DNA from 3 places in the Flavobacterium sp. K77 genome. Region 2 is predicted to be linked to each of the others. Evidence: riboswitches for the same ligand, from Rfam matches in the RefSeq annotation. Region 2 holds a riboswitch; each other region holds the start of a gene.
The links. A riboswitch is a leader RNA that binds a small molecule or an ion and turns the genes downstream of it on or off. The one in region 2 is predicted to bind S-adenosylmethionine.

Region 1 (10,399 bases), on a different contig from region 2:
TATTCTAATAATTTTTTTGTTATGGTTCCACTCCTAGATTTCAATTGGAGTATTACCAACAAATGCTTCACAATTAGTACCGAGCTAAGAAGTATCCGGTGTTAAACTGAATAGTTTAATTTCATGAAATAAAAACGCGTTTTTACTAAACTTTTCGTTGAAATTCTGATATGGTAATTAATTCAAACACATTTTTTATGAAAACAAATAAATCGAACAGCGAGATCGCTGAGTTAGAAAAAAACGCAATTAATATTAAAATCAGAAACGTAGACGGTTATGTAGTAGAGAAAAGTAGCTTATCTTTTCATTTAAATTGGTATTACGAACGTAGGTCAAAGTCTGCAAAATGCAAAAAGTCAAGATTTAATTATGAATATTTTATTCATAAACCAGATAATGCATGTTTTGTTTTTACTGAATGCCCTTCATATTACTATGATAATGGTCTTGAAATAGAATTGAAAGATTGTATAATAGTTACAATTTATGAGTCTCAACCAGATTTTATGACCAGTAAACTTGCAGCATTTTATCGTGAATGTTATGTAGAAAACGCTGTGTCAAGCTGGGATGAATTCGGTTGTTTTACCACTGATAGTAAGAGATATAATAACATTTCAATCGTTCGAGCAATATCAAAATTAAGACCAAATAAAGAAATTAGGTACGAAGTACCGAAGCCACGAAATATGTATTTCAAATTTACATGACTCTATTTATCCCCATAATAAGTTTCATTTTAGAGATATATTTTTATTTGATTTTGACTTGTCTAAGCTCGAATTTACGAATCAAAATATAAAAAATTTGCTTCACCAAGTTACTACAGGCAAGTGTTTTTACAAGTATATTTATAAGATCATATAATGGATCAAGAAATAGTCGAAAATTGGAAAACTAGTCTTTATGAAAATAAAACTATAATGTTAAGAGATATAATTTAAAATTTAGTGTAATGAAGGGTTGCCTTTTGTTCTTTTTCTCCAAATACGAATGCTAGTTGGCCATATTTGGCAGCTAGTTCATTTGCTTTATTTAGGCCGCAATTTTCAATAAAAAAACTTTCTTCGGACCAGTTACCATCCTCGGATATTCCAATTGCTGGGCTATATTTTAGTTCAAGTATGTCAAGGTCTTGCTGTAGTTTTTTGTTTCGACTTTGATTTTTCTCAATTGAGAGAATGTCGGGTAGTGGATTCCATGCCGTAATGAAAGCCCAATTTTCAAACTTGTTACATTCTTCCTGATACTGATCGATTTTAATGTCAAAAGTAGCTGACTTCAAAACTCGATAAATTGTGTTTAGAAATGCGTCGTGATGTTCTATATCCATAATTGTTTCAATAAAAAATTAATTTAGGGTTTTGAATTCGTGCTGTCGCTTTTACTTTTTGATATTCATTTTTGCAATTAATTTGATTCAAATGTTTGTCTTGTAGTTAGTATCCCTCTGTTGTTGGAATTTCCGTGGATGAATGCGGAATGTGCAAGATTAATTTTTTCATCTTTTTACAACTGATGATTTACTTTATATTTCAATATTTGGATCGATTTCCTCTGATTTTTCAAGCATAATGGTATCATCATTAAATACAATTACCACTCTATTTTGTTGTAGTGCCATCATCATCAATTCCGTTAGTTTTAGGATTGCTTTTTTTAGCAAAGCTTCTTCTTGGATAAATTTCGGATATTGAATAAACTCTAGTTCTACAGAAGGTTCTTCTTGGCCCAAGAAAACAATTTCACACGTTCTTATCTTAGTACTCAATACCACATTCAACTCTTTTTTTACTACTTGTTGAGCAGCAGCTAATTCGTGTTTTACCGTTTCAATTGAGATGCTTTCGGTTGTATATCCGATATTCAAACCAATAGTTACTTGGGCCCTAAATGATTTGCATGAAACGCTATTCATATTTTTATAGCTTGTAACTTATTATCTACTAGCGCTACTTTGTGCCCTAAATTGAAAGCAACTACATTACCGCTTGCATCAAAATCAAATACGATATCGCTGTTGAAAGGTCGGTTTCTAATTTCTGTTTTGAGACAATCCAAATAATATCCTCTAGCAGTGACCCAGCCTTTGTTGTCAATTTCCTTATTAAAACGTTCGATAAGTTCTTCATTGGATAAAGCAAATAATGACAAAGTCCAAGCTGCAATTTCATTGGCATAAGGCTCTTCTGTTGGCAAAAATGTTGTTGAAAGGGCAAAATTTCCTTCTTCTTTTTGAATCCCATACTTTTGGATGTGGATATATTTTAATCCAAGAGGGATCAAAGCCACAAATCGTGCTTGGGTTTGGACTAAAAATGGTGCTTTTGTGTTTTGAATGCTAAAGCTTTTTCCTGTGAGTGCTTTTTTGTCGTCAAAATACAAAAGTTCAAATGGCGGACAATCAATCAAATCGAAAAGGGTGTTTATCTGCTGATGTTTGATTTGAAAAAAAGATGTTTGTGGCAATTCATTTATTAGATTTTTTACTACCAAAGTGGTAGTCTCCACATCAATGCAATAGGATGGCATAGTACGAGCTACTGATGCTTCATCAGAAATACTCAAAAATAATGTTTTCATAAACATAACAATTTAAATTTAAACTAGTGTTATGTCGACAAAATGCGATAAAGAATTTTGGTTTCTCAACACATTTGAACGACTGTTCCGCATACTAAGCCACCGTGTCGTGAGTTGATCGGTTGGCACCCCGATGAATCGGGATTCTTGATGCTTTACAAATATTGTAAATTATTTTTGAGTTGCGCAAGCAAATATTGTGAATAATCATAAATCTTTAAGGTCATAATATCGATCTATAATTTTCAATAAACTTATTTGAATTTGAAATACTTCATCTCGCAAGGAATTATTTTACAATATTAAATGAACTCACTAAAGACTAGTACCATTGTCGCAATCATTTTATATTTATGTATTTTACAGAAATAAGAATGGGATAAAAAAAGTAGATCCTTTCTACCCATAAGTTTAGCTTTTAATGGATTAACCGCAAGCTTTAAGCAACCTACTAAGATAAACTTAGATAATACCTCTTAATTGTAAATGATACTTCAATGATGAAGTTTCTTCGTAATCATCATCAAAAGGTGTTTGATCTTCTTGTTCTGCTGGAGAAAGGGTATTGTATTTATTTAATTTTTGGTAATAATACTTATCTAAAAGCTCTTGCAAATCAATGCAGTTTTGTAAAATGCTTGTTTTGAAGTAAACAGTATAGTCTTCATGTAAAACACATTTGCCGGTTTTTAAACTTTCCTCAGATACAACGTTACCAAACAACAATATCAAATCATTATACAAATGTTCTTGTTTTACTAACCATTTTAATAGATCTATTTCGTTGTCAAGAGTAATTGATTTAAATTCGTCAATCGCTATTTTAGCCTCATTTTCGATCATTAAGAATTGATAAATTTGATTGATATGCTCATAAAGCCAATAAAATGAATGATGATATTTGTAAAAATTATTTAGCATATCGATAGAATCATATAATTCTTCATATCTCTTAATCCAAGTGATTATTTTATCTTTTGAAATCTCACTGTCATTGAGTTGTCTCATTTCATTAAGAGCAGTGATTGATTTGTTTTTTAAATTGTCATATGAAGCTGAAGGAACAAAAGTTACTTTTTCATCATTATAAATAGTAAAACTTAATTGTCTCTTATTTTCATCTATAACTCTTTTATCTGTGCAAAAATCAGAACAGTTGTAAATGCCTTTTACAGAACAAACCTCGTCATCTTGTATTATAAAATTGATATAGCGACCTGATTTATTGCCAACAAAGGCAATTCCTGTTTTATTTTTATTAATACATTCATCAGAATTACATTTACCCTCATAAGCAAGTAGCTTATTGTCCTTCTTTTGGAATTCCTTGAAGATTTCTTGCAATTTTTGAAGGAAAATAGTTTTGGTAGTATCTTGATACGTAATCTTGTCCTCTAAAATTAACTCTATGGCTTTAATATTCATTTCTGAAATAGCATTTATAAGTTTTGACGCAGCTTTTTTTACATTGGTAACATCGCCTAATTCTGCAAGCTTTTGAATTAATCTTAGTTGTTCGGGTGTCATAGATATTAAAATTTAAAATTCCTAGATCTAAAGCTATTTTAATTACTTGTTTTAATCGACAAACATTGTTACTCGAAAGTCTAGTGCTTTTTCCTTGCAATTAGGACAATAATTATTGACCATATTTAATTTTAAATCAAAGTTATTGATAGTATTATAATCGAGATTATTTCCTTTTAACACATCATCAGTATAGAATAGATATTTTTCTGAATTTTTGTTTGCTAAATAATTTATGTTTTCAAACTCTAAGGTTTCCTTATTAATTGCTGGAACTGGACAATTGGTTAGATAATTAAATCTGCCACCCCCAAATCTGAACTCATTAGAAAAACCACATGACTGGCATTTTGATTTTATTATATTTCCCATTTGATTTTAATATTTGAAATTATAGATTAGTTATCATTTTATTTTAAAATTCAGCCACTAAATCGGTAACTCGGTGAATTTTCTAAAAATTTAATTTGTAATTATTAGGGCACAATATCTAGCCCTCAACGTAGTGAGGTTTCAACGATTTACCCAAAAACTAAAGCTAGAATTATAGTTTATGAACATAATTCAAATGGTAAGAATAACCAAAAGTATAGCAATTTTTACAATTAAAGATTATTGTTCCCTCCACAATTAATTCTAAACGGTCTGAAACTTTTTTCTTTATTTGTTTTGTAATTTATTTGATATCCGATGTTTCCTTGGATTTGCTGTATGTTCACACTAGAAAAAATATCTATATCCTTAAACTTTCGATAAGAATTACAAATCTATTCCTCTGTTATCCCTTTTTCTCTCCAAATTAGATGACTTAATATTATGTATTTTGTATAGTTGCCCATTGTTAACTAAGATTTGAAAAAAATGTAATAACTACAAATTAATGTCGTCATTTCAATAACCATTTAGATGAAAACGCAGTACGCACTATCCAAAAAAATGTGTGTATTCAAAGGAATATTCTTCTCTACTAAAGTACAATTGAGCATCATTTATCTGAATTTTTTCTTCCAAAATAATTTCTAATCTTTGCGTTATATCCTGCTTAATTTTATTGAGGTGCCTTTCATAGAAATCGGTTTGAGATACTAATTTTTCAGGAAAATCGGTTGGATCCTCTTCTGAATAACAATATTTGTAATTATCATTCATTCCTGTTAAAAATATTGAAATAGAATCTTCTTTCATAGAAAATCCAATATGATATTTAGGAAATATAAAATTTCCAAAATCTAAAATATCCCCTTTGATAATATAGTCAATTGAAAAAGTTTTATTGCTTTTAAGTATTTGAAAGACAAACTTTTCATCGCTAATTTCATCAATTTTAACTTCCTTTAGTTGATTAAGATGTGCTATCGATTTCAATGATAAAATTGGATTGTATTCCAGATTGAGTTTTTCCAAATTTTTGAATGCATAAAGCATATCAATATTTTCAATTTCATTGCAACTTGCGTCAATAATTCTGAGAGTTTCAAGATTTGCTAAAGCACTAAGGTTTTTAAGTTTTTGATTGCCAAATTTAATTTCTTCCAAGTTTACGCAATATTTCAAGAAAGACAAATCGAGCATGTGCTCTGAGTAATTCAAATATAGAAATGTTAATTTCTCATAATCAGAAGATAGCAAAGTGTCTTTGTAATTAATTTGGCCACCCATTTTCTTCTGCAATTTTTTCATCGTTACATTTTGGAAGGGATCTCCATTAGTAACTAAACTATGTGTTTTACTTATATCATCTTTAGTAAATCCATTTTCTATCCAATAAAGATGATTTTGAATGATATCTTTTGTGTTTGAATCCATGTTGTATTTTTATTGAGGAATTTAATAACTAATTTAGACTGACATTCCTTAAAAAGGCAGATCTTCATCGTCTTCTGGTAGATCCACTGTGTTTTCATAGCTGCTATTGGGTGTAATTGTCAAAGGATTATTTACAACTTCTATTTTAAAAGCTTTTACATCGGTATACCATTTACCATTGTATTCTCTGCTTTCTAACTCGTATGATATGGCTAGAGAATTACCAATTTGAAGTTGGTTTTCAATTATCTTATCTCCCCAAATACTCACACATATTTTTTTTGGGTACTGCCCGTTTGTTTCGACAATTATGTCTTGCTTACGCCACTGCCCATTTTTACTCATTCCAATTTGGATAGGAAGAATTTGTATAAGAGTTGCCGTTATCATCATAATTTTATTTGAAAGCGATTATAATTAAAATGATTTTTTTGTCCCAAATAGTTACGAATCAATAAAGCACAAGATTCGATTTGGCTCTGGTGACAGCTGTATATTGATATTTTAAAGAAGGTATAAAAAATGAATTCAAAAATACTTTATCCCATTCGCCACCTTGTGCTTTGTTACAGGTAATGGAATGACCATAGGTTGCTCGAATGGCACCAATATAACGATCATCAGCAGCATTACCACTTTCACGATACACTTTATTTTTTGTAAATCGTTCGTGTCGTAATCTATTTTCTTGTTCTAATCTTAGTCCTTCCGGATTTAGAATACTCTCTAGCAATACATAGTCTTCTATAATTTCGTCTACTCCCTTTATTGACTTTGACAATAGTTTTACTGGAACAAAATGTAAACCAGCTACTTGCTCTACATCACAGGTGTTTACTTCTAAAACTGTAACATGATCACCGCTGTATAATTGAAAGTCATTTCTTCTCCAGGTACTTGTTACTAGTAAAAGGTCATTTTTTGTCAATGTTTTGATTTTACTTCCAAACAATTTTTCACGGACCACATTATTGAACATTTTATTCATTTTATGGGTTGCTCCAATTGAAACTATGCTTTCAAAACCATTATTTAGATATTCTTTTATATATGCTGATGATGCTTGTGAAATAGTTTGTTTTTCTACTCCTTCTAGCGTAACCTTCTCAAAATTTGCATTAATCCTTTCTCTAATGGAAACTGCATTTTTGAGAATATAACTTCCGTCTTCTTGACGTTTTACTTCTGTAAGCAAATGGGCAGTTCCATTTAATTGAAATTTTGCTTTAAGGTATTCCAAACAAAGGGCTTTTGAGTCTGTTTCATTAACTGGAGGCAATTGGTTTTTATCGCCAAGGAAAACAATCTTGTTTTCAGGATTTCCATTTTTAATAAAAATTATTAAATCACTTAGCAATGAGTTTTTAGATGTGAACATGCTCCCTTCTGTTCTGTTTACAGTTGATGACACTATTGATGCTTCATCAATGATGTATATTGTGGTCTCTTTAATGGTGTTTTCTTTTAATTCAAATATTACTTCACCCGTTTCAGGATTTGGCTTAGTATTGTAAATTAAAGAATGAATGGTGCTGTTTACCGTTTTAGATTTACGACCCAGAATTCGAGCTGCTCTGCCCGTTGGAGCTGCAATTTTGTAATTAACAGCTTTTGAGTTCAAATAACCAATAAGTGCTGTGGTAATAGATGTTTTTCCTGTTCCAGCAGCACCACATAATATGAAGAAATCCTCTTTGTTACTATCTTTAACGAAATCACTCATTCCTAACAAAGCTGATTTCTGTTGTGCTGTTGGACAATCAAATTGTAAATGGTCTAAAATTGTAAGTGCATTTTCCATAGTATGTTGGCTTTAGTATTTCAACACCACAAAGGAAATGAGGAAGTGTGCAGGTTTAGTGCAGGGCTATTTTTTTTTATTCTTTTAATTGATTATTGAAAATGTTTTATCCTTTTTAATCTTGTAATTGAACCAATTGATTATTCATTTCAATCAATTTTTTTTCTATTTCTATAATTTTAGAATTTACTTCTTGAGTGTTTGATGAATTTCGGATAAGTTCAAGAAGTTTTTCTACTAAATCCATTTTATCATAATTCATTTTTTCTTCTAAAGATTTTAATTCAATGTACCTAATACATTTGTCTTCTGAATTTGAAATGAAATTTATATTACGAAAAGTTGTCCCAAGCCAATTTCCTGCTCCATCTTCATCTACTATAACTGCAAATTTTGAAATATTTTGTTGCAAATCAGCAAAATGAATATTGTTTTGATTTACAAAATGCTCGTTTGCAAAATAAGTTACACCTCCGTTATTTGTAGCGAGGAAGTTTCCTGTCGGAATGAAATTACCATTTACTAAGCTTACCAGATATTTATTATTTATATCTTCCATTTTATAAAAGTCTTAAAGTGAGTTAATGTTGTTTTGAATAGTGGTCGAAACTTAAAGTAGATTTCCTAAACATTAAAATATTTTATTTGAGGTTTTTTTGACCTTTTATTTGATTCAAGATTGCTAAGTCAAGTTAAATTGATGATTTGAAACGAGAATATATGATTTTGGCTATAAGTTTTCTTAATTTTTTAAACCAAAATAATAAACTAAGCAATTCAAATAATGAAATGCTGCGTGTTTTAAAAAATCATATACTCTTTTAATAACGTTTTAATTATTTATTATTCTCCAACAACGATGTAATCTTTCATTTACATAGAGTCTAAAGCTATTATAGTCATTACCACTAAACTCTTATGCATAATACATTTTATAAACTACCTAAGTCATAGACAAAATAGCGAAATCACTTAGATTCTTAGCTTACTCTTACCTAAATTTTGACATTCTAAATTCTAAAACATAGAATATAATATTTTCGATTTCAAGAAGTTTTTAGAGTAAGATTGTTTTACTTTTCAACATTAAAAAGGAAATTATACGAATTAAGTAGATTACGATTAATTTTTCAGGACTAATATTATTGCTTCTTTCAAATAATTAAGATTTTCAATGATTTCATCGTAATCTTGTTTTCTTTTTAAATAAATAAATCTTCCCTTTTTGAATAGATCTAAATCTTCTTTTGAATATTTTTTATAGTCAATATATGAATTTGATACATCAATATTTAGATTTTTGATTGATCTCAGTATTAAATCTTCATTATTTATATCTGAACTATTTCTGTGACTTAATTCATTTCTTAAACTACTTAAAAATTCGATAGTTGCTTTTAAGGGACCTTTTTCTAATTCATAAGCTTTTATAAATGCTGAAAGTTTAGCATAATAACTAATCTGATTTATTGATTTTAAGTTGTTATTTAACTTATAAATTGAAAAGTTTTTCAATATAAATTCTTGAATGTAATCCAAGTTACCATAAAATTTTTCATTGTAGTAATAATTAATTAATTCTTCGGCTTGCATATGACCATATCGACAATATTCATCAAAATTAATTGTATCATTAATCCTTCCAAGTCGGTATTTGGACATTTCTATACAATCTCTAAATAATTGATTTCTCACAGATAAATTTTCAATTTCAGAATAGTCTATGATTTTTATACCGTCAATTTTTAAGTATTTTTCGATAGAACTTAATTTTATATTTATTTCTGAATTATGAAGGTCATCAGTTGTGTGAAATTTATTTTTCAAAGATTCTTTAAACCACAAATTCTCCTCCTCTTTGCATATTTCATCAATGAGAACGAGAAGCTTTCCTAAACTTTCTTTGCTGTATTTTGGCATAGTTACGATTTATAATTTTTCATAGCTCCTTCTAATCCAATTTCTAAAATTAAATCAACTATGTTTTTACCAATGTTATCTTTTGTGTCCTTAACTTCTAATGATTTATTAGGTACTAATGATTTTGAAGGAGTTGTTTTTAGAACTAAAACGTCAAATCGATTTTTCATCTTCAGGTACGTTTCATCCTTTTCACCCTTCACCATCTTTAAATATAATAGCTTTCCATCAAGAACCATGGCCATATTAGGTTGCCCTTTTTTAACATTTCCTTTTTCCCTGCAATATTTCTGAAGGAAGAAAGAATAAGATTTATCATAGCCATACGTTTCCCAATAGTATAACCATAGACGCAATTGTTTAATGTAACGGCGGGTCACATTTACTTTTTCATTTACCACTAGACCAGTTACTTCTTGGCGAAATCCTTCTTGTTGTAAACGTACTTTACTTTCCTTTACATGAAAATTTTGGTTGGCAATAATCTTTCTTACTTCTTTGTCAAACTTACTTCCGGAAACAAATATCTTTTCAAATTTGTTAGGAGATACCTCATAGCTGTTGTGTTTACTGCTAAATGTTATATCATCTGCATATCTTGTATAATTCAAACCAAAACGTTTGGCCACACCTGATAATTGTTTATCCATTCTTTCACAAATTGTGTTTGTCAAAGTTGGTGATGTAGGCGCTCCCTGTGGTAAAACAGCAGTTGTTATTTTAACCCAATTGTTATCTATAAAACGTTCAACCTCCATT
Region 2 (10,399 bases):
TTTCATTACACGTGCCGACTTTACCACTTGTGGCAAAAACATTTTACCCGAACCAAACAAATCACCTACGACATTCATTCCCGCCATTAAGTTGATTTCAATTACTTCAATTGGTTTTGTGGCAGCCAAACGCGCTTCCTCTACATCTATTTCGATAAACGCATCAATTCCCTTAACTAACGAGTGTGTAATTCTTTCTTGAACGGTTCCATTTCGCCATTCTTGAACTACTGCTTCATTGGTTTTTGTAGCATCTCCTTTTACATTCTCAGCAAAATCGAGCAAACGTTCTGTCGCATCGTCGCGTCTGTCCAGAATCACATCTTCCACATGTTCTAATAAATCTTTCGGAATCTCATCATATATCGACAACATTTCTGGGTTTACAATCCCCATCGTCATTCCGTTTTGAATGGCGTGGTACAAGAAAACCGAGTGCATCGCTTCCCGAACCGTGTCGTTCCCTCTAAATGAAAACGAAACGTTACTAACACCACCACTGATGTGTGCATGTGGTAAATTTTCGCGAACCCACTTGGTTCCTCTAAAGAAATCCAAGGCATTCAAGCGGTGCTCTTCCATACCTGTTGCTACTGGGAAAATATTCAAATCGAAAATGATGTCTTGTGGCGGAAATCCAATTCCCACCAAAATATCATACGAACGCTGGCAAATTTCGATACGTCTTTCGTAATTATCGGCCTGACCCACTTCGTCAAAAGCCATCACAATTACCGCCGCTCCGTAACGCTTTATCAATTTAGCATGATGAATAAAAGCTTCTTCGCCTTCTTTCAACGAAATCGAATTTACAACACATTTCCCTTGTACGACTTTCAAACCCGCCTCAATGATTTCCCATTTCGAGCTGTCAATCATAATCGGCACGCGCGAAATATCCGGCTCAGCCGCTATCAAATTCAGGAATTTTGTCATCGCATAGGCGCCATCGAGCATTCCCTCATCCATGTTAATATCGATAATCTGTGCGCCACCTTCTACTTGCTGGCGCGCAATATCAAGCGCCTCATCGTATTTTTCTTCCTTAATCAATCGAAGAAATTTTCGCGAACCCGTCACATTGGTTCGTTCCCCTACATTCACAAATACACTTTCCGGCGTAATGATTAAGGGTTCTAATCCTGACAATACTAGGTTTCTTCTTTTTTCTGCCATTTTAATTTAAGTTACTAAGATCCTAAGTAGCATAGGTTCTGAGTTGTTTTTATGATATTATTTGATGCAAAGTTTTCAAAACCTTACCATTTTATTTCAATTCTTTTTTGGGCGTGTCCCTCCAAAAAAAAGTCGGGTCGGGCTATTCGTTCTATCTTTTGCTTCGCTATCGCTTCACAAAAGGATGCCACTGCTATCCCTCACGCGGGCATTGTGCTTGCAACACACTTCTTTTTTGTTGATTCTTCCGTTTCTTTATTCTTCAATTTTGTCATTCTGAGGAACGAAGAATCTAAACAAGTTGCTCTGCTGTTTGCGAGAGCGTCACGCTTGTACTTATTCTTTTTTCTTAAAAACCTTTTCCTGTCTATATTAAGTGCACGAGCGGGACGCTCGCGCCAGCTGGGGATTCCTCCTACGTCGGAATGACAAAACTAGACTTACTCTCTTTACGGGCACGAATTACAAATCCGCGCTATCTCATATTAACTAAATTCCTTTATATTCAATCTGCCAATTCAGGCTATCTAACTTTTCTAGAGTTATAAAATATTTTTTATTGTAAATATTTTTCTTAAATATTGTCTTCCAACCATATTTATCCACGCTGTCTTTATGTACAATGAATAATCTTGCTTTTTTATCGTCTAAACTATCAAAATAAGTATCCCAATATCTAGGTCTATCTCCATTATAATCCTTTTGTCCTTTTTTAATTTCATTAAAAACAAAAGGCATATCATATTTACCTCTTTTTGATTCGTCAAAATCATCTCTAAACTCATAATAAAACCCACCACTATTCATACTATCGTTATAAGATAATATGCTAAATATTACTCTATCAGAACTGTTTTTAACAAATATATCCCGTGTATCTAATTTATCACAAGAACAAAAATTAAGTAAAATAAAAAGAAATACAATTATTTTAGATTTCAACATAGTTTCTAAACTCTTAAATTGACACAATTTACTATTTGCAACATATATTTTCAATTTACATCACCGCAGTCGAAACCCTCGGTTTGTATTCCTTGGCTATATCTGCAATTAATTTGATGTGTGCTGGTGTTGTTCCGCAACAACCACCTATAATATTTACTAAATTATCGTCTAAATATTCTTTGATAAAAGCTTGCATCTGTTCTGGGGTTTCGTCGTATTCTCCAAAAGCATTCGGTAATCCTGCATTAGGATGCGCCGATACGTTGAACGATGTGTTTTGCGACAAAGTTTGTAAATACGGCTTGAGCAAATCGGCACCAAGGGCGCAATTGAATCCTACGCTCAACAACGGTATGTGCGACACAGAAATTAAGAAAGCCTCAACCGTTTGTCCCGAAAGAGTTCTTCCAGACGCATCGGTAATCGTTCCTGAAACCATGATTGGAATATCAAGATTGCGTTCGTCTTTTACTTCTTCAATGGCAAAAAGCGCTGCTTTGGCATTTAAGGTATCAAAAATAGTTTCTACCAAAAGTAAATCGCAACCACCATCCATAAGCGCTTCTACTTGTTGCTTGTACGCGATGCGTAAATCATCAAAAGTTACGGCTCTATAACCTGGATCGTTTACATCTGGTGACATGCTTGCTGTTCTATTCGTAGGTCCAATGGAACCCGCAACAAAACGAGGTTTGTCTGGATTTTTAGCGGTAAATTCATCGGCTACTTCGCGGGCTATTTTTGCCGACTCATAGTTCAATTCATACACATATTCTTCAAGATAGTAATCAGCCATGCCGATCGTGGTTCCAGAGAAGGTATTGGTTTCAACAATATCAGCTCCGGCTTCAAAATAAGCGGCGTGCACGTCTTTTATAGCTTGTGGCTGCGTGAGCGACAATAAATCGTTGTTTCCTTTTAATGGATGTGGAAAATCCTTGAAACGTTCTCCTCTAAAATCTTCTTCGGAGAAATTATAACGTTGCAACATGGTTCCCATAGCTCCATCAAGGATGAGGATGTTTTTTTTAATGGCTTCGTGAATGCTTGACATAACTTTGTATTTCTTGTAAATCACAATTTAAAATTGTGATTTTTACTTTTGATTAGTGTTTCCAAAAGTTCCCAATTTTTCTATATAGCCCTGATGGCAGCGGCATCCTTTTTATTCGCCTTTTTTGGGCGAATAAAAAGATATAGCGTACAGCAGGAACGATTATGACTGAAAAGCGCCATTAATCTGCTCTAAAAAATTCGATAAGTTGTCAAGAAAAGGTTTGAGAAATACTGTAGAAGTATTCTTGTGTTATCTATCTTTGATACTGGTTGTATAAAGTAGAATGTAGCACCTTCTTTAAAAATAAAGGGTTGCTAAGGTTTCATTGGGTCTTTTCCCTCCGCCTTTCGTGATAACTTTCAATAAATATAGGAACAGTGCAAAGGAACGACATAGCGCTAACAATTGCAAGTATTTTTTTTAAAGATTGTAGCTTAGTTTGTTGCAAAACTTTAAAATAAAAAAAGGTTCTGAATTGCTAAGATTTTAACCAACCTTAGCAATTCAGAACCTTTGTGACGCTGCAACTTTATTTACACGATTGCTTTTACAACCGCTTTTGGAGCTTCTTTACGAGTTCCGTCAAAACCATCTACACCAGAAACGGTAGTGTATTTTAACACATAACGCTTTCCTGGATTAATGATTTGGTAGGCCGCTTGACACATTAATGTGGCTTCGTGGAATCCGCACAAGATTAATTTTAATTTTCCTGGATAGGTATTTACGTCACCAATAGCGAAAATTCCAGGAATATTAGTTTGGTAATCTAAGGCGTTGTTTACTTTGATGGCGTTCTTTTCGATTTCTAATCCCCAGTCGCCGATAGGACCTAACTTTGGCGTAAGACCAAAAAGCGGAATAAAGTAATCGGTTTCGATGGTGCGCTGTGCGCCGTTTTCCTCGACTACAACTGCCTCAAGATGCTCAGCTCCTTTTAAACCCACTACTTCACCTGGCGTAATCATTTTTATTTTACCTGAAGACTTAAGCTCTTGTACTTTTTCTACAGAGTCTAAAGCACCACGAAACTCGTTGCGACGGTGAATCAAAGTCACTTCTGAAGCTACATTTGACAAAAAGATACTCCAATCTAAAGCCGAATCGCCACCTCCAGCGATAACTACGCGCTTGTCACGGAATTTTTCTGGATTTTTGATGAAGTATTTAATTCCTTTATCTTCGTAAAATTCGATGTCCTCGATCAATGGCTTTCTTGGTTCAAAACTACCCAATCCACCAGCAATAGCAATAACTGGCGCATGGAATTTTTTGCCTTTGTTTGAAGTCACAATAAATGTTCCGTCTTCTTGTTTTTCGATGGTTTCTGCACGTTCACCCAAGGTAAACCCTGGTTCGAACTGCTTGATTTGCTCCATTAAATTATCTACTAAATCGCCAGCCAATACTTCTGGAAATCCAGGAATATCATAAATAGGTTTTTTAGGATATAACTCTGATAACTGCCCTCCCGCTTGTGGCAAAGCATCTAATATATGGCATTTTAATTTTAATAAACCTGCTTCAAAAACTGCAAATAAACCTGTTGGCCCTGCGCCAATAATGAGTATGTCTGTTTTAATCATTTTGATTTAATTTAGTATCCTTTGTTTTGCTTCCAATTGTAATTGTAGGCTGTAATGGAAATTGTTAATTGTGTTTATCTATGTTATCGTATTGAACTCAGGAGCTCAATACTTTTATTTTGAATTGAGTACAAATATCACTATTCTGTTTAGTTAAAAAAACAGAAACTGATTATTAAGAACTATTACATCTTAGCTTTTTTCTATGAACTTAAGATTGTGTTTTGTGTTTACTTTGCTTTGAGCGTCTCTGTGATTTCATTCATTTTTTGAACTTTTTCCTCAAAATTCCCTTTCAGTGTTTTGCGATATTCATTCAAGTTTTCGACCATTTTATTAATATCGTCTGGAATAATTTCTTCAAAAAACTCTCGCAGTCGTTTGGCTGTAGTGGGTGATTTTCCGTTGGTTGAAATGGCAATTTTCACATTTCCTTTGGTTACAATTCCGCCCAAATAATAATCACATAAAGGCGGCGTATCAGCAATGTTGCAAATCAAATATCTTTTTCGGGACAAATCATAAATCCTCTTGTTGACTTTCAAATCATCGGTGCAAGCAATCACCATGTGGCGTTTACGGAGCATCCAGCGATTGAATTTTTTATAAGTCAACTTCACTGTTGGGTGACTTGCCGCCAAGGTTTCTAACTCCGGCAAAAACCAAGGTGCTACTACCTCAACATTGGCATTGGGACTGGATTTCAACAGAAACGATAGTTTTTCTAAACCCACATTTCCGCCGCCCACAATGAGCACATTGAGGTTGTGTAATTTTAAAAAAATTGGATATAATTCGTTTCTTTCCACTGTTATTTCAATTCTTTGGCTATGAATTCTTCGTAAAAGCCTTTTAATTTATTGCTTTCTTTAACCACCTCGCCAATGACGATAATGGCAGGTGAACTTAATTGTTGTTGCGCCACCACTTGCTCAATGGTGTTGATGGTTCCAACCCCAATTTTCTCTTGAGGAGTGGTTCCGTTTTGAATAATAGCAACCGGTGTTTCACCTTTAGATTCTTTTTGGAACAAATCGATAATCTGAGTGAGTTTGCTCATTCCCATTAAAACAACTACTGTTGCTGATGATTGTGCAGCCAAAGCCACATCATTTGACAATTTTCGATCAGAAGTTGTGCCCGTAATTACCCAAAAACTTTCAGAAACGCCTCTTTTGGTCAATGAAATCCCTTGATAAGCCGGAACAGCAATCGAGGATGAAATTCCAGGCACCACCGATGTAGATATGCCAAAACTTTCTATAAAGTCAATTTCTTCACTTCCACGGCCAAAAATAAATGGATCGCCTCCTTTTAAGCGAACTACATGTCCGTACGTTAAGGCATTATCTACAATCAATTGGTTGATTTGGTCTTGCGAATATTCATGACAGCCTTTGCGTTTGCCTACAAAAATCTTAATGGATTTTTTGGGAGCATACGTCAAAATCTCCTCGTTGGCCAAGGCGTCGTACAATACCACATCCGCTTCTGCTAATGCTTTGGCACCTTTGATCGTTAGTAAATCGGGATCACCAGGACCCGCACCAACTAGTGTTACGATGGGTTGTTTCTTTTTAAGCATCAGCTAAGTCTTTATTTCTATACGCTTCGATGGCATCAAAAAACACAATGGCATCTTGAATGTACTTTTTAGCAAATTCAGCAGAAGGTTCATTTTGATTGATTTGATATACCAATTCTCGTAAAGAAGATTGCAATTGAATTGTATTTGTAGCCACAAAAACGGTATCAAACAAATCGATTATTCCCGCTTGGTGGTTTGTTTTTTGGTTTTCAGCCAGTAATAATGCTTTGGCTCCGTTGACAAATCCGGCGTACGCCAAATAAATAGCATCAGACCATTTTGCATCTTCATAAGCTTCTTGAGCAAAAGTCAATTTTTCTTTCGCTTCAAATAATAAAGTAGCTACCAAGTCAATTACAACTCCCGCACATTCTCCTACCCCAACTGCTTTTACATAATTATCTGCATTTCCCCAGTCAACAAAATCAGCTTCGGTAAGATTGGTTACATCGGCTAACGGTTTCAAAAATTCGTAGAAATATTTTTCGCCTTGAGCGTCATAATAATTCAAGAAGGATTGTCCGTTTGCATTGGCTTCGAAATCATTTAAAATCAAACGCAAAGCATCTGGTCCTCTTCGGCTCGGAATTTTGATTACTTTATCAGAGAATCTTCCGTTTCCATTTCCTAAATTTCCACCGCCTAACAAAACTTGCAAGGCTGGAGCTACTAATTTACCAGCATTGATTGACATTCCTTGAAATCCAATTTCGGCCATATTGTGTTGCCCGCAAGCGTTCATACAACCACTAATTTTAATAGTAATTTCACGGTTGTTGCTGTACTGCGGATATTCAGTAGTTAAAACACGTTCTAACTCTACCGCAATTCCGGTACTGCTCGCAATTCCTAAGTTACACGTATCCGTACCCGGACAAGCTGTAATATCAGCAATCGTGTTGTAGCCTGTGGTTACAAAATCTAATTTGGCTAGTTCTTGGTAAAAGAAAGGAAGGTTTTCCTCTTTTACGTGACGAATTAAAATATCTTGACGCAACGTAAAACGCAATTCGTTTGCTGCATAATTTTTGATCAAATGCGCTAATGCTCTAGCTTTATCAGTATAAAAATCGCCTAATTGTACTTTGATTCCGATGGCCACATAACCCGCTTGTTTTTGCGGAATTACATTTGATTTTTTCCACGCTTCAAAAGCTGCTGTATCTTCAATTTCGACTTTTGGAACTTCTAATAATGGCGCTGCAATAGCTCCTTCAAAAGCAGTGGTGTCAATTTCAACAGTTTGGTGAGACAAGGCTTTTTTCTCTTCGTCTACCAATCGTAAAAATTCGTCTTTCCCTATTTCTTTCAACAAAAATTTCAAACGTGCTTTTAAACGTTTGGCTCTTTCGCCGTAGCGGTCAAAAATTCTTAAAATCCCTTCTGTAGTAGGAATGATTTGATTAGCCGGAATAAACTCTGTAAGCAATTCAGCATGACTCGGTTGCGAACCTAATCCTCCACCTAACATTACTTTGAAACCTTTTATACCGTCTACAATTTTTGGAATAAAACCCAAATCGTGTAAATAACTCAAACCCGTATCTTTATCTGATGATGAGAACGACATTTTGAATTTGCGTCCCATTTCTTGGCAAACCGGATTTCTCAAGAAAAACTGAAACATCGCATGCGCATACGGAGACACATCAAAAGGTTCCTCTGGATCAATTCCTGCTGTTTCGCTTGCGGTAATATTTCGAACTGTGTTTCCACAAGCTTCTCTTAGGGTAACATCGTCTTTTTCTAACTCAGCCCAAAGTTGCGGTGTTCGATCTAAACTCACGTAATGAATTTGGATATCTTGACGCGTTGTAATGTGCAAACGCCCTGTTGAATACTCATCAGAAACTTTTGTGATGCGCACGAGTTGCTCGCTAGTTACTTTACCAAAAGGCAATTTGATACGAATCATTTGCACGCCTTCTTGACGCTGCCCGTAAACACCACGTGCTAATCGCAGACTACGAAAACGCTCGTCGTCAATTTTTCCATCACGGAATAAAGCAATTTTTCTTTCTAAATCGATTATGTCTTTTTGAACAATCGGATCTTCAATTTCGGTTCTAAAACTTTCCATAAGCCCCACCCCAGCCCTCCCCAAAAGGGAGGTAGCCGAGTATATTATTTAGTTAATAATTTGTTTTATTTTATCATTATTCCCACTAATTCCCCCTTTGGGGGTTAGGGGGCCTATTTTATAAATCCTACTCCTGCTGTTGTGTTGGTTGTAGCATCAATTAAGATGAAAGCTCCGTTTGATTTATTATCGTTGTACGCATCAAAATAAATGGCTTTGCTTAACTTAATATTCACTTCGCCAATTTCGTTGATGGCAAGTTGAGAGGCTTCTGTTGTTCCTGAGAAGTCAGTTGCAATCACATTTTTCACACTGTCAATCTTAGCCAAAACTCTGTTAGTATTGTGTTGTACAAAATATTTAGCACCAGGAACTAACTTTTTACTGTCCATCCAGCATACGGTGGTGTTGATGTCTTTCTCTACTTTTGGCAATTCAGATGATTTTACAATCATATCGCCTCTAGTTACGTTGATATCATTTTCTAATTCGATGGTGATTGAAGAGCCCACAGTTGCTTCCTCAAATTGCTTGTCAAAAAAGTGAATATTTGTCACCACTGATTCTGTTAAAGAAGGCAGCACCGTTACCGCATCACCCACTTTGATATTATTCCCATACAGTTTTCCGGCATAGCCTCTAAAATCGTGGTATTCTTCTGTTTTTGGTCGGATAACGGTTTGAACAGGGAACCGCGCTTTACCTTTTTCGTACACATCAGCTGGTTCTAAAGCTTCCAGATGCTCCAGAATGGTTTGTCCTTGATACCAAGGCATTCCTCCTAATGATTCTACTACATTGTCACCTGTCAAAGCACTTAACGGAATGTAACTCACGTTTTGTTCTTTGAAAGTACTTTTAGCATTTAAGGCTTCAAAATCCGCTTTGATTTTATTAAAAACTTCTTCCGAATAATCCACCAAATCCATTTTGTTGATCGCAACAATAACTTCTTTTACTCTCAATAAATTATTGATGAAAAAGTGGCGGTAGGTTTGCTCAATTACACCTTTACGAGCATCAATTAAAATGATCGATACTTGCGAAGTAGAAGCTCCTGTAACCATGTTTCGCGTATACTCAACGTGACCAGGAGTATCAGCAATGATGTAACTTTTTTTGGCTGTCGAAAAATATATATGCGCCACATCAATGGTAATTCCTTGTTCTCTTTCGGCCACTAAACCGTCCGTAGCCAAAGAAAAATCCAAATAATCATAACCTTTTTGCTTGCTGCTTTTTTCTATTGCTTCTAATTTATCTGTTGTCAACGATTGCGTATCATACAATAACCTCCCAATCAAGGTACTCTTACCGTCATCTACACTTCCTGCTGTTGCTATCTTTAAAACTTCCATTCTACTATTTTTGTTTTAGGTTTAAAGTTTCAAGTTTTAAAAACTACACACCTTAAATCTTTTAATTTTCAAATCCTTAAATTTTTCAATTGGTATTCTAAAAATATCCTTGTTGTTTTCTTTTTTCCATCGCTGCTTCCGAACGTTTGTCGTCAATTCTAGCGCCTCTTTCTGAAATTGTTGAAGATCTAATTTCGCCCACTACTTCAGAGATTGTTGCTGCGTAAGAATCAACTGCTGCGGTACAACTCATGTCACCTACCGTTCTAAAACGAACAATACGTTCCACGATTTCTTCGTTTTCTTCTTGGTAAACAAATGGAGAGTGAGACCAAATCATTCCATCACGTAAGAATACTTTACGCTTGTGCGAAAAATAAATCGATGGAATTTCAATTTGCTCTTGTTCGATATAACTCCACACATCTAGCTCGGTCCAGTTCGAAATTGGAAAAACGCGTACGTTTTGACCGTTCTCTATTTTTCCGTTCAACAAATCGAATAATTCCGGACGCTGATTTTTTTCGTCCCATTGACCAAAATCATCACGAACCGAAAAAATACGTTCTTTAGCTCTGGCTTTTTCCTCGTCACGACGCGCTCCAC
Region 3 (10,399 bases), on a different contig from region 2:
TTTAGAACAAGCAGGTTTTGAAGAGCAAAATGCTAATCGTAATGTTTATGTGGTAAAAGAAGTTATTTCATTTACAGATGAAGCGACGGGCAGTGAAATATTAGTAATGCCTAGCGACCAATATTGTGTTACTGCAATGGTTGATTTTGGTACCAAAATTCTTGGAACTCAAAACGCTAATATGAAAAACATTTCAGAATTTAAATCTGAAATTGCTAATTCAAGAACATTTAGTTTTTTGCATGAACTAGAATCTCTTTTAGAACATGGATTAATAAAAGGAGGCGATTTAAACAACGCTATTGTGTACGTAGATAAAGAAATATCTGCAGCCACAATGGAAAATTTGAAGCGAGCTTTTGGTAAAGATGAAATTTCAGTAAAACCAAATGGTATTTTAGATAATTTGACTTTGCATTATCCAAATGAAGCAGCGCGTCATAAATTGCTTGACGTTGTTGGTGATTTAGCTTTGATAGGAACCCGCATTCAAGGAAAAGTAATTGCAAATAAGCCAGGGCATTTTGTAAACACGCAGTTTGCAAAAAAAATGGCGAAGATTATCAAAATAGAACAACGTAATTACGTACCAGTTTATGATTTGAATCAAGAGCCTTTGATGGATATTCATAAAATCATGGCTGTTTTGCCACATCGTCCACCGTTTTTATTGATTGATCGCATTATTGAAATGTCTGAAAGTCATGTAGTCGGAATGAAAAATGTAACAATGAATGAAAATTTCTTCGTAGGACATTTTCCAGAAGCTCCAGTAATGCCAGGAGTTCTTATTGTAGAAGCTATGGCACAAACAGGCGGAATTTTAGTTTTGAGCACTGTTCCAGATCCAGAAAATTACTTGACGTATTTCATGAAAATTGATAATGTCAAGTTCAAACATAAAGTTTTACCCGGCGATACATTAATCTTTAAGTGTGATTTGATTACACCAATAAGAAGAGGTATTTGCCACATGCAAGCCAATGCTTACGCTAACGGAAAATTAGTAGCTGAAGCAGAATTAATGGCGCAAATTGCAAAAAAACAATAATTTTTTTGTTGATTTGGTTAATCGTTTTTCGGTTAATCGATTAAACAGGTAAACGATTAAATAAAGATTATGAATCAACCACTAGCTTACGTTCACCCTGGTGCTAAAATTGCCAAGAATGTTGTTATAGAGCCTTTTACCACCATACACAACAATGTAGTTATTGGTGATGGAACATGGATTGGATCGAATGTGACCATCATGGAGGGAGCCCGCATCGGAAAAAATTGTAATATTTTTCCAGGCGCAGTTATATCGGCAGTGCCGCAAGATTTAAAGTTTGGAGGCGAAGATTCGCTTGTAATTATTGGCGACAATTGTACAATTAGAGAGTGCGTTACAATAAATAGAGGTACAATTGCTTCAGGTCAAACTGTTATTGGAGACAATTGCTTGATTATGGCAACGGCTCATATTGCGCATGATTGTCACGTTGGTAACAACGCCATTATTGTAAATGGTGTATTATTAGGTGGTCACGTGACTATTGGCAATTACGCTATAATTGGAGGATTGTCAGCTATTCATCAGTTTATTAGTGTGGGTGACCATGCTATGATTTCTGGTGGATCATTGTTGAGAAAAGATGTTCCGCCTTACACAAAAGCAGCAAAAGAACCACTTTCATATGTAGGTATAAATTCTGTTGGTTTAAGAAGACGTGGATTTACCTCTGAAAAAATCAGAGAAATTCAAGAAATCTACCGTATTTTGTATCAAAAGAATTACAATGTAACGCAAGCATTAGGGATCATTGAGGCAGAAATGGAAGCGACTCCAGAACGAGATGAAATTATCGATTTTATTCGAAATTCATCAAGAGGAGTAATGAAAGGCTACTCAGGAAATTATTAAAAATAGAAACAAATATAAACCGCTATTACATTTAAAATAATAGCTAAACATACCAAAATGGCAACTACATCAGATATTAAAAACGGATTGTGCATTAAATACAACAACGATATTTATAAAATTATCGAATTTTTACACGTAAAACCAGGTAAAGGTCCTGCGTTTGTGAGAACTAAATTAAGAAGTTTGACTAACGGGAAAGTATTAGATAATACATTTTCTGCAGGTCATAAAATTGATGAAGTTCGTGTAGAAAATCATAAATTTCAATTTTTGTATCCAGAGGGAGAGCAATTTCACTTCATGAATACAGAAACTTTTGAGCAAATTTCATTGAACAAAAACATTTTAGACTCACCAGATTTACTAAAAGAAGGTGAGAATGTAATGGTAAGTATCAATACCGAAACTGATTTACCTTTATCCGTTGATATGCCAGCTTCAGTAGTTTTAGAAGTAACTTACGCAGAGCCAGGAATTAAAGGAAATACGGCAACGAATGCTACTAAATCTGCAACTGTCGAAACAGGTGCTACTGTAAATGTACCTTTGTTTATCAACGAAGGTGACAAAATTAAAATTGAGACAGCTACGGGTTCTTACATGGAGCGTGTAAAAGAGTAATTAATTTAGGTTTTCTATTTTTTGAAACAAATTTCAAGTTTGATCAAAATAGAAAACCTAATTTGCTTTTTATTAAAGATATATTAGATGAAATTCGAAAAAGTTTACGCTCTACAAGATATAGCCGCAATTATTGGTTGTGAGTATGTTGGTGATGCCAATTTTCCGGTGCAAGGTATGAATGAAATTCATGTCGTTACACCAGGAGATATAGTATTTGTGGACCATCCAAAGTACTATGACAAAGCTTTGCAATCGGCCGCTACAATTGTTTTAATCAATAAAAAAGTAGACTGTCCAGAGGGCAAAGCACTTTTGCTTTCTGATGATCCTTTTCGAGATTTTAATGTATTGACAAAGCATTTTAAACCCTTTCAGGCAACTAATTCTGCTATTGCTCCTTCTGTAAAAATTGGAGAAGGAACTGTAATACAACCCAATTGTTTCATAGGGAATCAAGTTGTAATTGGCAAAAATTGTTTAATTCATCCCAACGTCACTATTTACGACCATACTATAATTGGTGACAATGTGATTATTCATGCAGGAACCATTTTGGGAGCCGATGCTTTTTATTACAAAAAACGTTCAGAAGGTTTTGACCAATTAATCTCCGGAGGTCGCGTTGTGATTGAGGATAATGTTGGTATCGGCGCTTTGTGTACCATTGATAAAGGTGTAACGGGTGATACAACTATTGGCGCAGGCTCAAAGTTAGATAACCAAGTACACGTTGGACACGACACTGTTATTGGTAAAAAATGTTTGATTGCTTCGCAAACCGGAATTGCGGGATGTGTTGTCATTGAAGATGAAGTTACTATTTGGGGACAAGTAGGAACTACCAGCGGGATTACCATAGGCGCAAAAGCTGTAATTATGGGGCAAACGGGAGTTACCAAATCGGTTGAAGGTGGGAAATCCTATTTTGGTACACCAATTGAAGAATCCAGAGAGAAATTGAAACAATTAGCTCACATTAAAAAGATTCCAGAAATTTTAAATAAACTAAAATAATATGTCTGTAAAAGAGATAGTTCAAAAGTTTTATAAGTCGGATGCCTTAATTGATAGTGCGGTCATCAAAGATTTTCTTCACCCAGAAGTGGTAGTGGAGTGGAATAGTAGTAAAGGTTTTGTTGAGCTAGATTACAATGCATTGGTTCAATTATCCGATGAATTAAGTAAAGCTTACGTGCGTTCAAAGGTGCGCATTAGCCATATCTTAGCAGAGAATGATCTGGTGTCTTTACGCTACTCCCATTTTGTAAAAACTATTGAAAATCCTAGAGAGGAGATGTTATTAGCTCATTTTAATGTTATTTGGCAAATTAAAGACAACAAATTATTTCGTGGCTATCAAATGAGTCAATTATCCTAATTTTAGTATCAAAAAACTGCCGAAGCACTAGTAATTAGTGATTACTATTTTATACTTTTGCATAACCATTTTAAAAACTACATAAAAAATATATCATGAGTGTTTTAGTTAATAAAGATTCCAAAATAATTGTTCAAGGTTTTACTGGAAGCGAAGGTACATTCCACGCTTCTCAAATGATTGAATACGGTACAAACGTTGTAGGTGGTGTTACTCCAGGAAAAGGAGGAACAAGTCATTTAGATCGTCCGGTATTTAATACTGTAAAAGATGCTGTTGATCAAGCAGGTGCTGATACAAGTATCATTTTTGTACCACCAGCTTTTGCTGCTGATGCTATTATGGAAGCTGCTGATGCTGGTATTAAAGTAATCATTGCAATTACTGAAGGAATTCCAGTTTCAGATATGATTAAAGCTAATTCTTATGTAAAAGAAAGAAATGCAAGATTAATTGGTCCTAACTGCCCAGGTGTAATTACTCCAGGTGAAGCTAAAGTGGGAATCATGCCAGGTTTTGTGTTTAAAAAAGGTACTGTTGGTATCGTATCTAAATCAGGTACTTTAACTTACGAAGCCGCTGACCAAGTTGTAAAACAAGGATTAGGAATCACTACTGCAATTGGTATTGGTGGAGACCCAATCATTGGAACTACTACAAAAGAAGCAGTTGAATTGTTAATGAATGATCCTGAGACAGAATTAATCATTATGATTGGTGAAATTGGAGGTCAATTAGAAGCTGATGCTGCTAAATGGATAAAAGCGGATGGAAACCGCAAGCCAGTTGTTGGATTCATTGCTGGAGAAACTGCTCCTGCAGGAAGAACAATGGGTCATGCTGGTGCAATTGTTGGAGGATCTGACGATACAGCTGCTGCTAAAAAGCAAATCATGAGAGACAACGGAATTCACGTTGTTGATTCACCAGCTGAAATTGGTAAAAAAGTAAAAGAAATTTTAGGATAATGACCTAAAATATTAATATTATAAAGCCTCACATTTTGTGGGGCTTTTTTTGTTGTAAATTAAATTAAAGAAATATCTTTGCACTTTATTTAAAAAATCTTACATCCAAGGTTTTTTTTTAATAAAAACAAAACACACGAATAGTTTTCAGTGAGCCTCACGATTTTGTGAGATCTTTTTTTGTGAAAATCTATTCCATTAAAAATAACATATATGTACAAAGAATTAGAAAAATTCACGGTTACCAATCAATTTTTATTCAATGCTGAGGATAGTTTAGAGCAAGTTTGTAATGCTTCTGAGGGATCTGGCATATTTTTAGTTTACGCTGTAGGTGACGAGAAAGAATTAATTATGGTGGGTTCAACTGGGACTGTTCAAAATAACGGCGCTTTGAAAATAAAAAATGGCGGTTTATTCGATAAAATTGTAGAAGGTCACCAATTTGCAAAAACAGGAAGAAAATATTCTTGGCCAGCTCAAATGAAAAAAGAAGTTATATCTGCTCTTGAAGTAGTTTGGTATGAGACTTTTAACAATGAAGTGAAATCAATTCCAACTGCTGTAGAAGGTCAAGTATTACAATCATTTTTGGATGAAAACGGAACGCTGCCTAGATGGAATGTTGCTTTCTAATAAATTTCCTTAAAAAATTGAAAGTCCCCAATTAAAGTTGGGGACTTTTTTATTTAAAAGGATTCGACCATTTTGGATCGGTATATACATTAGAGCCTGATAGGGTTTTTATGAAAGCAATCAATGCATCTACTTCGGTGGCTGTCAAATTCAATTTTTGTCCAGATCCGTTTGGACGCAATCTCGGATCTAAATTGGTATTGCCAGGAGCAATTGTAATAGTGCCATAATGGCCAATCACATTTTGCAAAGTAGCTAGATTAGCTGTGTGCATAAATGCTCCATTGGTACTTCCATCTTTTTTGACAGCGTCTCGCAAGGTCGGGGATCTAGTATTTGTAAGATCAATACCATTTGAATTTAGTATTCCAATAATTCCGTTATTACGACTATTGGGGTCAATACTAAATTCAGGTGCTTGATGGCATCCTGCGCAACCTAATCCTCCAGCAGTTCTACTACCACTTGAATCAAATACCGGTGGTGTTAAAAACAGATTTTTTCCTTGATTTTCTTGTACTGTAAAGTTTGGAAAAAGTTGATTTTCAGTAGCTACAAGTGCGCGACCTGTATCATATTTTGCATCGAATGATTGAATGCTTCTAATAAATTGCGCTAAAGCCAATTGAATTTTGTTTTCAGTAATATCTTCTGAACCATAAACAAACTTGAACAATTCTTTATAATATCCGATGTTTTGAAGTTTACTCGTCAGTGTATTAAAATTACCATCGCCCAAAGTACCGCTAAAACCCATTTCAATATGATCTTGAATTGGTTGTGTTGTTTGATTTTCTAAATTACTTGCTCGTTCATTCCAGAAAAATTTACTTTCATTATTAAAACGAGTATTTATCAATCTCATGCTATGTCTACTCGTTAATCCGTTTACACCAGTACTTGCTTGTGCAACATCTCCAAATGCATTGGCTTGAACGTGACAACTTGAACATGAAACTGTATTTGTAGCTGAAAGATTTTTGTCATAAAATAAAACACGTCCCAATGTCGCTCCTTTGTCTGTAATAGGATTGCTTGTTGTATTGTCCTTTGTGATATAAGCAGGTACTACTTGATTAGCATAATTGTCTAATTGACTTAAATTTATTTTCCCTTCAAAGCTTGCTTTTATATTGGGGTAAGCTTCAATTGCAATATAATCAGTTGCGTCGTTAGTATTGCTGCAACTAGCTGTTAAAATACTAGCAGCAATAAATAAGCTATGTTTAAGTAATTTCATTATTTTGTGTTTATAAACTTGATTGTTTTACTATTCAAACCTTTAAAAATGATTTATTATTTAGATTAGACTATCCATGATAAAAATAGTTTAATTTAAATAAATACTTATTTATTATCATAAATTATTGATAATTAAAATTTATTATCTAATATTATTTGCAAAATATTAATAGAAGTATTTTGCTTTTTTAGTGGAAAGTTTGATATTTTTTACCGTTTGCTTAATTATTCGCAAAAAATCAATTACTTTTGCACCCGTTATCACGAATCCTGTAAAGGGATAGCAACCTGCAACAACAAGCAAGGTGCTAAAACGATAAGCCAAATCCTTTGGAAAAAATGTTGTTTACATTCCCAATACCAGCTTTGTTTTTCGTCATAACACTTAATTTAAAATTATTTTTATGACAAATTTTACTAAGGAATCCGGAAATCCGTATGCTTTGATTCCGCTATTTATTTTTATTTTTACTTTTTTGGGTGCTGGTATTTTACTAGATGATTTTTATGCGTTTCCTTCACCAGTAGCAGTATTAGTAGGTATTATTGCTGCATTCATTTTATTTAAAACATCAACTGATGATAAAGTAGATACTTTAATTGCTGGTTGTGGTGATAGTAAAATCATGACAATGTGTTTGATTTATTTGTTTGCTGGTGCTTTTGCCGTGGTGAGTAAAGCCATGGGTGGTGTAGATGCAGTAGTAAATTTAGGGATTAGTACTATTGATGTGGCTTATTTTCCGTTAGGAATTTTCTTGATTGCCTCGTTTTTATCTACTGCTACAGGAACTTCTGTTGGGGCTATTGTAGCAATTGGACCAATTGCGATATCTCTCGCTGATAAAAGTGGTGCTTCTATGCCATTAATTGCTGGCGCTTTATTAGGTGGTTCTATGTTAGGAGATAATTTATCAATGATATCAGACACGACAATAGCCGCTACACAATCTCTTGGTTGTGATTTGAAAGATAAATTTAAGATCAACTTGTTTATTGCACTTCCGGCGGCCATTGTAACTATTTTAATTTTCTTTTATTTGGGTTTTAATTCAGATGTTGTTGCTGTAGATATCGCTAAAAATGATTACTCTTTGTGGGCTATTTTGCCTTATGTTTTAGTAATCGTTCTTGCCGTTGTGGGTGTCAATGTATTTTACACATTATTGCTAGGAACTATAATTGCAGGTTTGATAGGTTTTTACAATGACTCATTTACGGTAATGGAATTTACCCAGAAAATTTATGAAGGCTTTACTAGTATGACCGATATCTTTTTGCTATCTATGCTTACAGGAGGATTAGCTGCTATGGTTGATAAGGCTGGAGGTATTACTTGGGTTTTAAACCAAATCAAAAAAAGAATCAAAAGTAAAAAATCAGCACAAACTGGAATTGGAGTGTTGGTAGGATTTGCCAATTTAGCTATTGCCAATAATACTGTTTCTATTGTAATTACAGGGCCTATTGCAAAGGAAATTAACGATGAATACGGATTGAGCGCTAAAAAATCGGCCACTATTTTAGATATTTTTTCTTGTGTCATTCAGGGAATATTGCCTTATGGAGCTCAAATTTTGTTGATACTGAATTATGCCAATGGCAAATTAGATTTTCTTGATATTTTGAGTAATGCATGGTATCATTTATTTTTACTTGTGTTTACATTGATTGCTATTTATGCTGCTTTTTGGGATAAACTAGCCTACCGTTTTTTGAAGGTATAATTGTAAAAATTATTGTTCATAATCAAGCCTAAATTTTTTTTAAAAAAGGAAATAGTATATATTTGGCAAGTCGTTTTTAGCCCTGATAGCAACGGAAATCCTTTTGGGTACGCGACAGCGGATCTAAAAGATTGCAGTGAATAGCAGGAATAGCTTCGAAAAAAAAATAACTAATTTTTGATTATGAAATTACTAGAAGGAAAAGTTGCCATTATAACAGGCGCAAGTCGCGGAATTGGGAAAGGAATTGCAGAAGTTTTTGCAAAACATGGCGCTAACGTTGCGTTTACATACAGTTCATCAGTTGAGTCGGCAATGGCTTTGGAGAACGAATTGAATGCATTGGGCATTAAAGCTAAAGGATACCAATCAAACGCAGCGGATTTTAATGAAGCACAAACGTTTGTGGATTCAGTTTTGGCTGATTTTGGAACAGTTGATGTATTGATTAACAACGCCGGAATTACAAAAGATAATTTGTTGATGCGTATGTCTGAAGAGGATTTTGACAACGTTATGGATGTGAACTTGAAATCGGTTTTTAACATGACAAAAGCCATTCAACGTACCTTTTTAAAGCAACGTGCAGGATCAATTATTAATATGAGTTCAGTGGTTGGTGTGAAAGGTAACGCAGGACAAACGAACTATGCGGCTTCAAAAGCAGGTGTAATTGGTTTTTCGAAATCAGTTGCTTTAGAATTAGGTTCAAGAAATATTCGTTGTAACGTAATTGCGCCTGGATTTATTGAAACTGAAATGACTGCAAAGTTAAACGAAGATGTTGTAAAAGGTTGGAGAGATGGAATTCCGTTGAAAAGAGGTGGTTCTACTGAAGATGTAGCTAATGCATGTTTGTTTTTTGCATCGGATATGAGTGCTTATGTTACCGGTCAGGTACTTAATGTATGTGGCGGAATGTTGACTTAAAATGTCATTAAAAGATTTAAAATTCAAAGATTGAACGAATTTTGAACTTTAAAACATATTATAAGCTGTAAATTCTTCAAATCTTTTAATAAAGAATAAATGACAACAAACACAATACTATTGGTACTTTTATCTTTGATACTAGCTGGGGTGTTGTCGTATTTACAGTATATTTATAAAGCTAAAAATCAAACTAAAACGGTTTGGTTTTTGGCTTTTTTGCGTTTTTTATCGCTTTTTGGTATAATGTTACTGTTGATAAATCCGATAGTCACGCGTAAAACCTTGGAGTTATTTAAAACTCCTTTGCTAGTTGTGGTTGATAATTCGAGTTCAATTTCTTTTTTAGAAGCCACCAAACAAGCCAAAGCAACAATGCAAGCTTTGCAAGATAACGCAGCATTACAAGAAAAGTTTGAAATACAATCTTTTCAATTTTCTAATACCATGGAGCCTTTTAGTCAGCTAGATTTTAAAGGAAGCCAAAGTAATATTGATGTGGTTGCTAAAAACTTGAAGAGTAATTTTAAAAACAAAACTTTTGCCACCGTTTTGATTACTGACGGAAATCAGACTTCGGGAAGTGATTATGTATTTCAATTCGATCAGCAAAATAAAGTATATCCTGTAGCTGTGGGCGATACGACAACCTATTTGGATTTGAAAATTAGTCAATTAAATGCTAATAAGTATGCGTTTTACAAGAATAAATTTCCTGTAGAAGTGTTTTTACAATATGCAGGAAAGCAAAATGTCACGGCTAGTTTCTCCATTTCGCAAGGGAATAATGTCGTGGTAAAGCAAAGTATTTCTTTTTCTGCTTCAAAAAATAGTGCCACTTTGAATTTGCTTTTACCTGCAGATAAGGTGGGATTGCAGTTGTATCAAGCTAAAATAAGTTCGAATTTGACTGAAAAAAATAAATACAATAACGTAAAGAATTTTGCAGTTGAAGTACAGGATCAAAAAACGGCTATAGCTATTG

Region 1: linked by a shared signal. The riboswitch ahead of L1S34_RS04255 (hypothetical protein) and the one ahead of L1S34_RS10275 (homocysteine S-methyltransferase family protein) in region 2 are both predicted to bind S-adenosylmethionine.
Region 3: linked by a shared signal. The riboswitch ahead of L1S34_RS08305 (Na+/H+ antiporter NhaC family protein) and the one ahead of L1S34_RS10275 (homocysteine S-methyltransferase family protein) in region 2 are both predicted to bind S-adenosylmethionine.

Annotation. Positions count from the first base shown of each region.
Region 1 is NZ_JAKIHO010000001.1:954,767-965,165, forward strand. It holds gene L1S34_RS04240 (hypothetical protein) at 198-713, shown strand; gene L1S34_RS04245 (DUF3293 domain-containing protein) at 944-1,336, opposite strand; gene L1S34_RS04250 (hypothetical protein) at 1,532-1,921, opposite strand; gene L1S34_RS04255 (hypothetical protein) at 1,918-2,586, opposite strand; SAM-I-IV-variant riboswitch at 2,647-2,745, opposite strand; gene L1S34_RS04260 (hypothetical protein) at 3,049-4,113, opposite strand; gene L1S34_RS04265 (hypothetical protein) at 4,165-4,485, opposite strand; gene L1S34_RS04270 (hypothetical protein) at 5,038-5,919, opposite strand; gene L1S34_RS04275 (DUF3127 domain-containing protein) at 5,968-6,312, opposite strand; gene L1S34_RS04280 (ATP-dependent DNA helicase) at 6,371-7,720, opposite strand; gene L1S34_RS04285 (hypothetical protein) at 7,836-8,279, opposite strand; gene L1S34_RS04290 (hypothetical protein) at 8,843-9,640, opposite strand; gene L1S34_RS04295 (reverse transcriptase family protein) at 9,643-10,399, opposite strand, start outside.
Region 2 is NZ_JAKIHO010000005.1:45,934-56,332, forward strand. It holds gene L1S34_RS10265 (vitamin B12 dependent-methionine synthase activation domain-containing protein) at 1-1,176, opposite strand, end outside; gene L1S34_RS10270 (hypothetical protein) at 1,666-2,121, opposite strand; gene L1S34_RS10275 (homocysteine S-methyltransferase family protein) at 2,177-3,178, opposite strand; SAM riboswitch class I at 3,428-3,540, opposite strand; gene L1S34_RS10280 (NAD(P)/FAD-dependent oxidoreductase) at 3,715-4,767, opposite strand; gene L1S34_RS10285 (precorrin-2 dehydrogenase/sirohydrochlorin ferrochelatase family protein) at 4,998-5,576, opposite strand; gene cobA (uroporphyrinogen-III C-methyltransferase) at 5,579-6,352, opposite strand; gene L1S34_RS10295 (nitrite reductase) at 6,345-8,435, opposite strand; gene L1S34_RS10300 (sulfate adenylyltransferase subunit 1) at 8,549-9,793, opposite strand; gene cysD (sulfate adenylyltransferase subunit CysD) at 9,891-10,399, opposite strand, start outside.
Region 3 is NZ_JAKIHO010000003.1:239,562-249,960, reverse strand. It holds gene L1S34_RS08345 (bifunctional UDP-3-O-[3-hydroxymyristoyl] N-acetylglucosamine deacetylase/3-hydroxyacyl-ACP dehydratase) at 1-1,051, shown strand, start outside; gene lpxA (acyl-ACP--UDP-N-acetylglucosamine O-acyltransferase) at 1,121-1,906, shown strand; gene efp (elongation factor P) at 1,964-2,530, shown strand; gene L1S34_RS08330 (UDP-3-O-(3-hydroxymyristoyl)glucosamine N-acyltransferase) at 2,618-3,547, shown strand; gene L1S34_RS08325 (nuclear transport factor 2 family protein) at 3,549-3,911, shown strand; gene sucD (succinate--CoA ligase subunit alpha) at 4,007-4,879, shown strand; gene L1S34_RS08315 (hypothetical protein) at 5,093-5,515, shown strand; gene L1S34_RS08310 (cytochrome-c peroxidase) at 5,565-6,755, opposite strand; SAM-I-IV-variant riboswitch at 7,011-7,107, shown strand; gene L1S34_RS08305 (Na+/H+ antiporter NhaC family protein) at 7,162-8,484, shown strand; gene fabG (3-oxoacyl-[acyl-carrier-protein] reductase) at 8,668-9,414, shown strand; gene L1S34_RS08295 (hypothetical protein) at 9,514-10,399, shown strand, end outside.